DNA from 2 places in the Chromobacterium rhizoryzae genome. Region 1 is predicted to be linked to the other one. Evidence: riboswitches for the same ligand, from Rfam matches in the RefSeq annotation. Region 1 holds a riboswitch; the other holds the start of a gene.
The links. A riboswitch is a leader RNA that binds a small molecule or an ion and turns the genes downstream of it on or off. The one in region 1 is predicted to bind cobalamin.

Region 1 (6,281 bases):
GCGATACCGGCGCGCTGCATAGCGCTTGCAGCTCCGGGTCCGGCTCGCCGGTGCCGCTGAGCACGATGACCGCGGCCTGCAGCCGGCGCGCGTGGGCCAGCAATCGCTCCAGGCCGGGTATCGCGTCGGCGCGGCCCAGCACGCGCAGCACGATGGCGCGGACCTGGGCCAGTTGGCCGTCCAGCAGCGTTTGCATCGCGGCCTCGTCGGCAATGCCTTGCAGCGAGATGCCGGCGACAAGGGGAAAATCTTCCGGCCAGCGCGCGCGCGACAGCGCGGCGAGATCGGTGCCGGCGTGGCTCAACAGGGCGAGTGCGGCGCTCATGCCTGCGCCTCCGTTTCGATGTCGCCGACGCCGGTTTTATGGAACACCAATTCCTCGACCGGAACGCCGCCCTTCAGATGCTGGCAGACGATGCGTTCGATATCGCTTTCATTCACCTTGCGGTACCAGACCCCGTCCGGATACACCACCATCACCGGGCCTTCCTTGCACACGGCGAAGCAGTGGCTGCGGGTGCGCTTGGCGCGCAGGCCTTCGCAAGCGTCTATGCTGCGGCCCAGGTGCAGGAACATCGCTTCCGAACCCTGGCCGTCCGGCGTGCAGCGCGGGCCGGTGCACATCAGCACGTGTTTGTCGTGGGTTCTCATCGCGCCTCCGGCGTCAGTTGGTCAAAACGCTTCCATTTATAAATGGCGGCGGAGACAAGCCACGTCAGCAGGAACACGCCGATGACGAAGTAGCCGAAATGAGCCAGATCGTCGTTGAGCGCTGAGATCAGGTCCCAGAAGCCGCCGGTGAGCTGCAGCTTGTCCGCCAGCAGGCCCAGGCCCTCCAGCCCGCCAATGCCGACGGCGACGAGAACGGAAACGAAGGTGATGGTCAGGTTGTACCAGAGCTTGCGCACCGGATTGACGAAGGCCCAGCCGTAGACTTCCACCATCATCATGCTGTCCAGCGTGTCCACCAGCGCCATGCCGGCGGCGAACAGCGCCGGGAACACCATGATGTGCCACAGCGCCACGCCGTTGGCGCTTTGCGAGGTGGCGATGGCGAACAGGCCGATTTCAGTGGCGGTGTCGAAACCCAGGCCGAACAAAAAGCCGATGGGCAACATATGCCAGCTCTTGGTCACCATGCGAAACAAGGGCTTGAGCAGGCGCGCGATCAGGCCGCGGTTGTTCAGCAGCAGATTCAGCTGCTCGTCGCAAATGGCCTCGCCGGCGCGGGCGCGGCGGAAAGCGCCCCATACCGCGCGCAAGGAGGACAGATTGATCAGCGCCAGCGTCAGCAGAAAGAAGGCCGACACGCTGGTGCCGATGACGCCGCCTATCTCCTTGAAGCCGGCGACGCGGCTTTGCAGCGCGCTGGCGGCGAACACGATCAGGGCGACGGCGATGACCACCACCGCGGAATGGCCGGCGGAGAAGAACAGGCCCACCGCCGACGGTCGGCGGCCTTCCTGCATCAGCTTGCGCACGGTGTTGTCGATGGCGGCGATGTGATCGGCGTCCACCGCGTGGCGCAGGCCGAACAGATAGGCGAGCAGGGCGGTGGCGAGTTGGGCCGGATGATCGGCGAAGGCGGCGAAAGCCCAGGCCCAGGCCAATAGATTGGCCAGGATCAGCCCGGCGAGTATCGGCGCGTGCTGCGCCAGACGGCGGCCGGCGGACGGCGCGGTGGATGAATGCATGGTGCCCTCGGAGACGATTTCCGTCGCGCAAACGAGGGCACAGGTCGCCGAGTGTTCATGAGCGGCGCATGTGCGTATCCCCCGGTACACCCCGCCCGGTTTCTGCTTGCGTCGACACGTATGACGGCCGGTCTCCTGGCTCGCGCGTCGCCGTCCGGCGCCGCCTTCCCGGCCCGTTTAGGGACCAGTGGCGTTAGGCGTGGACTCTGCGCTTACAGTTGCGGGGGCAGCCGCGGTCTTGCACCGCGTTCCCGTTTCACCCTCTGAGGACCTGTTTACGAGCTGCCGCGCGTCTTGGCTGGCGAGCTCGCACACAGGTTTTTGGGGCACCGTCATGATGGGGTCGGATGATACGTGACAAAAACCAGGCTGTGAACAGCTGGCGTTTTGATTTTAATTACAATCGCCGCCAATCCGCCAAGGCCTGTTCCAGCCGCGCCCAGTCCTGTTCGCCGCTAGGCAGGCCAAAGCGCAAGCTGGGCAGGGACTCGAAATAACGGCTCAAGATGCCGCGCCCCGCCAGATGGCGATGCAAGGGCAGGCTGGCCTCGCCGGGAACCCACTGGAACAGTTCGCAGCCGCCGGCCGGGGCGAGCCTGTGCCGCTCCAGACAGTCTCGCAGCCGCGCGCTATCGCGCAGCAGCTGGCTCCTCATGGATTGCTGCCACGCGGTGTCGCCAAGCGCCAGCGTCACCGCTTCGCGCGCCGGACCCGCCATGGCCCAAGGCCCCAGTTCCTCGGCCAGCGCTTGAAGCAGCGCCGCCTGGGCGAACACGAAACCGGCGCGGGCGCCGGCCAGGCCGAAGAATTTGCCGACCGAGCGCAGCACGATCAGGCCCGGCTTGCCGATATGGGGGAGCATGCTGTCCCGCGGCGACGCATCCAGAAACGCTTCGTCGACCAGCAGCCAGCCGCCGCGTTCCGCCAGCCTTTGCCGCCAGTCTTCCAGCAAAGCCGGTTCAAAACGGTCTCCGGTGGGGTTGTTGGGGTTGCAGATTTGAACCACGTCCAGCTGATCAATATTCGCGGCCAGCCCGTCCGGCGTGAACCGTTCCACGCTGTGTCCGCGCCTTTGCCACTGGTAGGGGTGTTCGGCGTAGCACAAGGTCAACATGCCGACGCGGCAGGGCGCTCGCAGCCGCGGCAGCACCTGGATGGCGGGTTGAGAACCGGCCACCGGCAGCAGTTGCTCGCAACCGTAATATTCCGCCGCCGCCGCTTCCAGCCCGTCGTGGTCCTGCGGCAGCCGCAGCCAGCCGTCGGCGGACAGCGGCGGCACTGGCCAGCCATTGGGGTTGACGCCGGTGGACAGGTCCAGCCAATCCCCAGGCGGAATACCGTATTCAGCGGCCGCGCGCAGCAGGCCGCCTCCGTGTTCAAGCATGCATGACTCCAATCAAAACAGCCCACAATAGGGAAAGACCAGCCCATAACCATGCGCCGCGGCTGACCAAGCGCACCGCGCGGCCGATGTCCTGATGGGTGGGCGCGGGGCCGCAGCCCAAGGGCGGGCGCTCCTTCCACTGGCCATGGTAGCGCGCGCCGCCGCCAAGGGAGACGCCCAGCGCGCCGGCGCCGGCCGCCATCACGGGGCCGGCGTTGGGACTGTACCAAGTGGGCGCCTGCGTTCTCCAGCAGCGCCAGCCGCTTGCCGCGTGGCCCAGCAACAGATAGGTGAGGGCGGTCAGCCGCGCCGGGACATAGTTCAACACATCGTCAAGGCGGGCGGCGGCCCAGCCAAAATGCAAATAGCGCGCGTTCTTATAGCCCCACATCGCATCCAGCGTGTTGGACAGCCGGTACAGCACCGCCCCGGGCGCGCCCAGCAGCAGAAACCAGAACAGCGCGGCAAAGACCGCGTCGCAGCCATTTTCCAGCACCGACTCAATGGTGGCGCGGGCGATTCCGGCCTCATCCAGCTCGCTCGTGTCGCGGCTGACAATCCAGCCCACCCGTTCACGGGCCAAGGCGAGATCGCCGTCGGCCAGCGCCTGTCTGACCACCTCCGCATGCTGAGCCAAGCTCCTGGCGCCCACCGCCAGGTAGAGCAGAACAAGCGGGACAATGGCTGACAGCAGCGGCAGCCGGGCCAGCAGCCAGGCCGCCAGCGTCAGAGGCAGGATCAAGAGTGAAACGGAGAGGGCGCCGCGCAGACGCATGCGCCAGCGGGGCTCGGCATCGGGCGAGGAGGGGTAGCCAAGGCGCTCAACGGCCCGGGTCAGCCTACCGAAGCCGACCAATGGATGCCACCGCCGCGGCTCGCCCAGCAGGCGGTCCAGCAACAGCGCTAGCGGTAGAAACAATGCGGAATTCAACACACAACCTTATATAATGGCCGACCGCCGCTTGGAGGCATCCAATGCGCAAATTTTTAGGGTTCGGGATGGCCGGAATGAATCAAGCCGCCATTCTAAGCCTTGTTCGCCATCTATGTGCAGGGGGAATGCCATGGCCAAGACCATCATGATTCAGGGCGCCACGTCCGATGCCGGCAAGAGCGCGCTGGCCACCGGCTTGTGCCGGCTGTTGGCGCGCCGTGGCGTGAGGGTGGCGCCGTTCAAGCCGCAGAACATGGCATTGAACAGCGCGGTGACGGTGGACGGCGGCGAGATCGGCCGCTCGCAGGCGGTGCAAGCGCAGGCCTGCGGGCTGGAGCCGCATACCGATATGAACCCGGTACTGTTGAAGCCCAACAGCCATACCGGTTCTCAGGTCATCATCCACGGGCGGGCGATAGGAAATATGGAGGCTCGCGGCTATCACGACTACAAACCGGTGGCGATGAAGGCGGTGCTGGCGTCCCACGCCAGGCTGGCGGCTCAATACCAGTGCATCATCGCCGAGGGCGCCGGCAGCCCGGCCGAGATCAATCTGCGCGACCGCGACATCGCCAATATGGGCTTCGCCGAGGCGGTGGACTGCCCGGTGATCCTGGTGGCCGACATCGAGCGCGGCGGCGTATTCGCCCACCTGGCCGGCACCTTGGCGCTGCTGTCGGAATCCGAGCGCGCCAGGGTGATCGGCCTGGTGATCAACCGCTTCCGCGGCGACCCCAGCCTGCTCAAGAGCGGCATCGATTGGCTGGAACGGCATACCGGCAAGCCCGTGCTGGGCGTGCTGCCGTATTTGCACGATTTGCACCTGGAGGCCGAGGACAGCATGGGCCTGGACAAGCCGGGCGGCGCGAGCGGCGCCGGCGACAAGCTGCGCGTCATCGCCCCGGCCGCGCCGCGGCTTAGCAATCACACCGACTTCGACCCCTTGCGTCTGCATCCGCAGGTGGAATTCACTCTGGTGCGCGCCGGCGCGCCCATCCCGCCGGCCGATCTGATCGTGCTACCCGGCAGTAAGAGCGTGTTGGCGGACCTGGCCTGGCTGCGGGCGCAGGGCTGGGAAGAAGCGATACGCCGCCATCTGCGCTACGGCGGCAAGGTGCTGGGCATTTGCGGCGGCCTGCAAATGCTGGGCCGCAAGCTCCACGATCCAGACGGGCTGGAAGGCGAACCGGGCAGCGGCGACGGACTGGGCTGGCTGGATATGGAAACCACGCTGGCGCCGGAAAAGCGACTGACGCGTGTGTGCGGCCGGCTGACCTTGGACCACGCCGAGGCCGCCGGCTACGAAATCCACATGGGCGTCAGCTCCGGCCCGGCGCTGCAGCGGCCGGCGCTGCATTTCAAGGACGGCGGCGCGGACGGCGCGCGCTCGGAAGATGATCAGATCCTGGCCACTTATCTGCACGGCGTCTTCGACGAGCCGGCCGCCTGCCAGGCCATCCTGCGCTGGGCCGGATTGCAAGACCCCGTGGCGCTGGATTACCCGGCGCTGCGCGAGACCAATATCGACAAGCTGGCGGACATGCTGGAACAGTTTTTGGACCTTGGGCCTATCATCAGCGGCTTGCCTAAAGGCGATTGAACCACTGAAGCCCAGGGGTGGGTTTCAGGTGGGTTCTGGCGCTACCTTGGTTTATCCTGATATTCGCATAATGGGACGTTATGCCCATTATGCATACTGGTTTTAGCGGTTGTAGATGCTCTTGAATCGTGCGCGCCTGCGAGCATCGTAATCGCTAGGAACAAAGCGGCAACGTTGCGCGAATGTCGCAAAAAAATGCTCTTGATGTATTCTTTTGCTACCGGGTCTTTCGTGTTTTCATAGTCCAAACAAGCCTTTACTTCTCTTGCGTCCAATCCTAGTACGTCCGCTATCACGTATCCTGCAACGGGTGGCGGCTGTCTTATCCCTTTCATTATGTCCCCCATCTTATGCGTATCAATTAGTAGCAATTTTGCAACTTGATGATTCGACGTAAGTCCTTGTTTTTCCTTTATTTCTTCAACGTAATCTTTGAATGTCTTCATGTCGTTATCCTAAAATTTCTTGACTCGGACCCAGTATGGGTCCAGCCTTCGTTCTGTGCAGACCCATTGTGGGTCCGCAGTTGTTCTTGACAGATCATTTTATCAGCGTTGCAGCCCGCCAGCTGCACCGATATTCCAACGTGCTAGAGGTTCTCAAATGGCTGAACAACCGACTTCCAAACCGTCTCTTTCGGCAAATATGGCCGTGGTCATTGGCCGTATC
Region 2 (6,281 bases), 2.2 Mb from region 1:
GCCATCGTATTCGGCGATCCGGTAGCGCGGATGCAGATACCAGCGGTCAGCCGCGCCCAGACGGCTGAACCACAGCCGGCGGCCACGCTGCGGAATCTGCGGCAGATAGACTTCCGCGCCGCGCCACAACGCTGCGCTCATCAGGATTTCCAGATCCAGCTCCGAGCCGGCGGCCAGATAAGCGCCCACGCGCTTGCCGCGCTTGAGCAGCCGCGAGGCGTAACGCGCGATCACCCGCATCGCCTGCAAACGGTAAGAAGCGCTCAGGGCCTGACGCGCGCGGCGAATTTTCCTGCGCAATGCGGGCTTGTCGACGGAAAACGGATCGGAAACAAGAGAGGGTGCGGTCATGGCAGAGGGGGGAGCCCCCGCGAGTGTCGTTCGGGCAAAATTCGCTTGTACCCTGTTTCCAGGGAGGGCCGCCTGCCAGTCATTTCGGGCGCATCCTCAAGAGGACGCGGCACGCCCATGACTCACGCTGGCAGCCTGAAGCGAACGCATTGGTACAAAGGAATTGTGTGCCTTCACAAACACCGCAGGGGGTACTGACCTTGGTGTTCGCCAGCGGGCTGCGGTTTAAAACAGCGCTTGCTGGCTTTCGCGGAGCGCCTGGTCGGCTGCTTCGCTCATACTGCGTATTTTACGCTGAAACGCCGCCATCTCCAAGCCCTCTCCCACTTTTGTCTTCAACAAATCGTGGGCGATGTTCAAGGCGGCCATGATGGCGATCTTGTCGGCGTCCATCACCTTGCCGTGCTGCTGGATCATTTCGATCTTGCCGGCCAGCAGACGCACCGCCTCTTGCAGCGTTTCCTTTTCTTCCGCCGGGGTGCCGATGGTGAAGGAACGTCCCAGCAGTTCGATTTCAACCTGAGCCACGTCGCTCATTCCGCATCCTCCGACGCCTTGGGCAGGCGCTCGACCAGAGCCGCCACCCGCGCGCGGGTTTCGTTCACTCTGAAGTTCAGCTCCGCATTGTCGCGCAGCGCTTCGGACAGCGCTTCGGCAAAACGGCCGTTTTGTGTTTCAAGTTCGCGAATGCGCGCCACCAACGCCGTCACCCGCGACTCGAGATATTCCAGTTCCTTGTCCATGGCGGCGAGGATAGCCGGCGCTCACTTGGCCGTCAAACCCAGCCGCTGCCGCGCTGTGTCCAGCGCGAGACACAGGGCCGCCGCGCCGTCCACCAGCCGCGGGCCGGGCACGACCATGGCGTCGCCCGGCAAGGCGAACAAGGCGTCTTTGGCCACCGCCGGCAGCGTCTGCCAACGACGCCACATCCGCAGGCTGGCCTCGTCACCGGCCAGAATGGCCTGCGGACGCGCGGCCACCACGGTGGCGGCGGACACTTGCGGCGCCGGCTGCCGGACATCGCCAAACACGTTGACGCCGCCGCATAAGCTGATCAGCGGCCCCATGAAGCTTTGATCGCTGACGGTGAAAATGGGCGTTTGGCTAACCTGATAGAACACCCGCACCGGCGCGCGCGCGCCGTAACGCCGGCGCAACTCGGCCAGGCGCTGGCGATAGCTCGCGGCCGCCTTGCCGGCCGCGGCGTCCACGCCCGCCAGCCGCCCCAAGGCCAGCATTTCCTTGGCCACGTCGTCCGGCTGCAAAGGGTGACTCAGATAGACGGGAATGCCCAGGCCGCGCAAGCGCTCCAGTTCGCGCGGCGCGCCGCCGTCGCGCCAGGCCACCACCAGATCCGGCCGCTGCCGCATCACCGCCTCCAGGCTGAAGCCGGTGAAGCTGCCCACCCGCGGCAAACGCTTGGCGGCGTCCGGATGGTCGCTATGTTCCACCGTGGCCACCAGCTTGTCGCCGGCGCCCACCGCGTACAGCATTTCCGTGGCGTGCGGCACCAGGGTCAGAATCCTTTGCGCCGGCTGCGCCAGCGTGATGGTCTGGCCACCGCCGTCCTGGGCGCTGACCGCCGCCAAAGCCGGCAGCGCGCCCAGCAGCAAGGCCAGAACCGGCAACCGTCTCATATCTCGCCTTTCAACACCAGCGGCAAGCCGCAGGCCACCAGCGTCACCCGCTGGCAGACCTCCGCCACCGCTTGATTCACCCGCCCCAGCTCGTCGACGAAGCATCGGGTCTGGGCATTGGCCGACACCACGCCCCAGCCGATTTCATTGCTGACCAGCAGCACCTCGCCTCGGGCCTGTTCCAATGCCGCCAGCAGCGCGGCGCGTTCCTGTTCGAAACCGGCGGTGTCGAAACCGCCGTCCTCGTTGAAAAAGCGCATCAGCCACATGCCCAGGCAGTCGACCAAAAGCAGGCCGCCCGCCGCGTCGCGACGCAGCAGCTCGGCGGCCAAGCCGCGGCCGGCCTCCGCTTGCGACCACGCCGCCGGACGCCGTCGACGATGGTGTTCGACGCGAGCGGCGAACTCGGCGTCGCCGCCGCGCAGCTCGGCCGTCGCCAGATAGCAGACCGGACCCGGGTGGGCCAAGGCCAGGGTTTCGGCGTAGCGGCTCTTGCCGCTGCGCGCGCCGCCGGTGATCAGGTGGAGCATGGTTACACCTCTACACTTTTACTGCGCCTGGTAGGTGACGCCGAGATAACCACCTAAACCACTGGTGTTGTAGCCATAAGCCGTGGTGTAGCGTTTCTCGAAGACATTGGTCAGACGCATCATTGCCGTCCATTCCTTGGCTAAACGGTAGTTGGCGAACAGATTGGTCAATGAATAACCGCCCAGCGTGACTGGAACATTGGGATAAGGCCGGTAGTCAACATCCGGACGCTTGGCGCTAGCCTGCCATTCAACCCCTGTGATCGCCTTACCCCAGTCATAGGCGGCACTCAGTTGAGCAAAGGCACGCGCACGACGTTGCAACTGTAAATGGCTGCTCTCATCAATCGGATCCTGGTAGGTAGCCGAACCGCTAAGATCCCACGCACCATATGTAGCAGCGCCGGACAAAGTGACGCCCCTAATATGGGCATCACGATTGAGGGAGTGGTCTTTCTGATAAACAATCAGGTTTTCAATTCGATTATCAAACCAGGACAGTTCCAAGCGGCGGCCTTTACCAAGCCACTTCAAGCCCAGCTCGATATTACGCGAGGTTTCAGGCTGCAATGACGGGTTGCCATAGTTGGGCCAATACAAGTCATTGAAGGTTGGCGCCTTGTATGCCGTTCCATAGCTGGCACGCGCAGTCAACTCATCGCTGAAGCGATAACCATAGGCCAGCTGTCCTGTCGTCTTACCTCCAAACTGGGAGTCCCTATCATTGCGTAGGTTTGCCTGCACCAAATTATGGCCGAACTCCCCGGAGTAGCCTACAAATCCGGCATTATTGGTGCGTTGAGTCACCGAGTACCCATTCGGCAAATAAGTAGATTGACCGTCAACATTCTGCTGAGTATGCACCGCGCCAGCCAAGAAAGTGCCTATGCCTGTCTTGATATCATTCTGCCAGAACCATTCATTCTGACGAGTTTCTATCAAGCTGCTACGGTTAACCATATCACTGGCAACCCACGTCTCTTGACGATCAACGGTATGACTGAAACGCAAAGTGCTGGACCAATGATCAGTCAACGCGTTTTTTGATTGAATCGTAAAGCCGTTTTGCCTGTTTTTCTGCAAATCTTCGCCCACAGACGATTGGTCGAAATCAAGTTTGCTAAAGGTTTGAAAAGCACGCACTGTCAGTTCATGCCCCGGCAACAGTGTTTGGGTAACGTTAGCGCTATATGAAAGGTTGCGATACGGATCTCGATCCGGATTGTAGTTTGAACTGTCCCGATTCGTCGCGGAAATACCTTCGTTCATTTCATGGTTCAAATTCAGGCTGAACGCCGTATTCTCAACTTTACCGCTGATCCCTGCCCCGGCCTTCATCAGGCCATGGTCGCCCACACCAAAGCTGGCATTCAACTTGGGACTACCTTTGCCTTCACGAGTAAAAATCTGGATCACACCACCAATCGCATCCGCGCCATATAGACTGGAACCAGACCCTCTCAAAATCTCCACTCTCTCGATCTGTTCGAGAGGAATGTTCTCCACTGCGCTGGTGCCTGTTGTAGCCGAGACGATACGCACGCCGTCCACTAACACCACCGTCTGATTGGCGTTGGCTCCACGCATGAAAATACTGGACGGTGCACCACGCGTTCCCGTACTGACAATTTCCAGGCCACCTTGACGCGACAGCAACTGAGGTAAGCTGGTTGCCGCTGATTGCTCAATCTGCTCACGCGTAATCACACTCACATCGGACAAGGTCTTGGAAATTTCCTGCGGCTGGCGCGTAGCAGTCACCACTACCGGATCCCCGGCGAACTCGGGCACATTGGCGGCATAGGCCTGGCCGGCGCAGGCCAGCGAGACCAGCAAGGCGCATTGTTGGGGTTTGAACATGAAACACACTCCACATCGAATCTGGCCGCCGCGACGGCATGGTTAGGAAGAGTGCGAAGAAGGCATGAAAAGGGGGACGCCGCGGCAGGACGCCGGGCCGTCTGTCGGATCGCCTCCCCGCGATACTCCAGTGCGGCCGCCTTCCGGGCGGCCATTGGGCGGGCGCGAGTGTGGTTTCCATGATCGCGCATGCCAGCAGGCCGGTCTCCGGGCTCGGCCTTGCGGCGATGCGCCTTCCCATCCGATGGACAGTGGCCCTTGCATCGCCTGGGCGTTGAGGTTCAACGTCTCGCGCGTCGAGCGCGACTCGGTTGAACAGCTTCACACGCCAGGCCTTACCGTTGCGGGGGCAGCGCCGGTCTTGCACCGGCTTCCCGTTTCATCCGCGGCGCTTGAGCCGCGGACACCTGCTAGGTTCCGGATTATACCGGAGAGCATCCCGACGGGATGGCGCCAAAAGAAATATGTTTAGTTAGGATCAAATCGTCCACCGGCTGCGGGTTGCCCCGGTGGCGGGCTATCGCTTAAAGTCGCCGCTGAATCACTCTCTCATCCAGGCTGGAGTTGGCCATCTCATGACATTCATCGATACCTTTCGCTCACCCGATTTCGCCGCCTACCAGGCCGCCCGCGCCCGCCAGGCCACACTCACCAAGCCGGCGGGCAGCCTGGGCAGGCTGGAAGAGCTGGCCTGCCGCTTCGCCGCCTGGCAGGGCAAGGTCTGCCCGGACGCGCTGCGGCCGGCGATCACGGTGTTCGCCGGCGATCACGGCGTGACGGCGGAAGGCGTGTCCGCCTATCCCTCGGTGGTGACCGGCGAAATGGTGCGCAATTTCGCCAATGGCGGCGCGGCCATCTGCGTGTTGGCGCAAAGCCTGGACGCCAGGCTGGAGGTGGTGGACGCCGGCGTGCTCAGCGACGTCTCCGCGCTGCCCATCGTCCACGCCAAAGTGCGGGCCGGCACCGGCAATCTGGCCAGGGAGGCCGCAATGACGCCGGCACAGGCGGAGGCCGCGCTGGAAGTGGGCCGCCTGGCCGCGCGCCGCGCGCTGGACGGCGGCGCCAATTTGCTGATCGCCGGCGACATGGGCATAGGCAACACCACCGCGTCCGCCGCGCTGATCTGCCGGCTGGCGGACTTGCCGCCGGAACGCATCGTCGGCCGCGGCACCGGCCTGGACGAGGCCGGCCTGGACACCAAGCGCCAAGTGGTGCGCACCGCGCTGGCCCGCGTCGCCGGACGCGATTTGTCCGCGCTGGACATCCTGGCCGAGCTGGGCGGCCTGGAAATCGCCGCCATGGCCGGCTTCTATCTGGAAAGCGCCGCGCAAGGCGCGCCGGCGCTGGTGGACGGCTTCATTTCCAGCGCCGCCGCGCTCTGCGCGCTGGCGCTGGAGCCGCGCGTGGGAGATTGGCTGCTGGCCAGCCACCGCTCGGAAGAAACCGGGCACCTGCTGGCGCTGCACGCGCTGAAGCTGGAGCCGGTGCTGGACCTGGGCATGCATCTGGGCGAGGGATCCGGCGCCGCCTTGTGCGTGCCCTTGCTGCAAATGGCCATCCGCCTGCACAACGAGATGGCCACCTTCGCCGAGGCGGGCATCACCGGAAAAGCGGAATGAACCCCTATACCCTGACCCTGTTGCGTCACGGCGAAATCGATCATGAGGGCCGCTTGATCGGCAGTTGCGATCTGCCGCTGAACGCCACCGGACACATTCAGATGGCGCAAAGCTGGCAGCGCATTTGCGCGCTGGCGCCGGTCACCGCGATGGCCAGCTCGCCCTTGCAGCGCTGCCGCGAGTTCGCGGTCCAGCACGCTCTGCACGGCTCGCTGACGCTGAAAGTGGACCCGCGCTTCGCGGAAATGGACTTTGGCGACTGGGACGGCATGGACGTGCAGGTG

Region 2: it holds a riboswitch for cobalamin, as region 1 does, so the genes downstream of both, JC616_RS01365 (TonB-dependent receptor domain-containing protein) here and JC616_RS11540 (HoxN/HupN/NixA family nickel/cobalt transporter) in region 1, are expected to answer to the same signal.

Annotation. Positions count from the first base shown of each region.
Region 1 covers NZ_CP066126.1:2,540,274-2,546,554, reverse strand. Annotated here, with positions in the region: gene JC616_RS11550 (cobaltochelatase subunit CobN) at 1-325, opposite strand, end outside; gene JC616_RS11545 ((2Fe-2S) ferredoxin domain-containing protein) at 322-651, opposite strand; gene JC616_RS11540 (HoxN/HupN/NixA family nickel/cobalt transporter) at 648-1,694, opposite strand; cobalamin riboswitch at 1,803-1,984, opposite strand; gene cobD (threonine-phosphate decarboxylase CobD) at 2,092-3,078, opposite strand; gene cbiB (adenosylcobinamide-phosphate synthase CbiB) at 3,071-3,997, opposite strand; gene JC616_RS11525 (cobyric acid synthase) at 4,143-5,612, shown strand; gene JC616_RS11520 (hypothetical protein) at 5,654-6,058, opposite strand; gene JC616_RS11515 (hypothetical protein) at 6,216-6,281, shown strand, end outside.
Region 2 covers NZ_CP066126.1:323,746-330,026, reverse strand. Annotated here, with positions in the region: gene JC616_RS01395 (5-formyltetrahydrofolate cyclo-ligase) at 1-300, opposite strand, end outside; RNA gene ssrS (6S RNA) at 362-545, opposite strand; gene JC616_RS01385 (cell division protein ZapA) at 577-888, opposite strand; gene JC616_RS01380 (hypothetical protein) at 885-1,094, opposite strand; gene JC616_RS01375 (cobalamin-binding protein) at 1,116-1,988, opposite strand; gene cobU (bifunctional adenosylcobinamide kinase/adenosylcobinamide-phosphate guanylyltransferase) at 1,985-2,518, opposite strand; gene JC616_RS01365 (TonB-dependent receptor domain-containing protein) at 2,537-4,378, opposite strand; cobalamin riboswitch at 4,560-4,804, opposite strand; gene cobT (nicotinate-nucleotide--dimethylbenzimidazole phosphoribosyltransferase) at 4,954-5,997, shown strand; gene JC616_RS01355 (histidine phosphatase family protein) at 5,994-6,281, shown strand, end outside.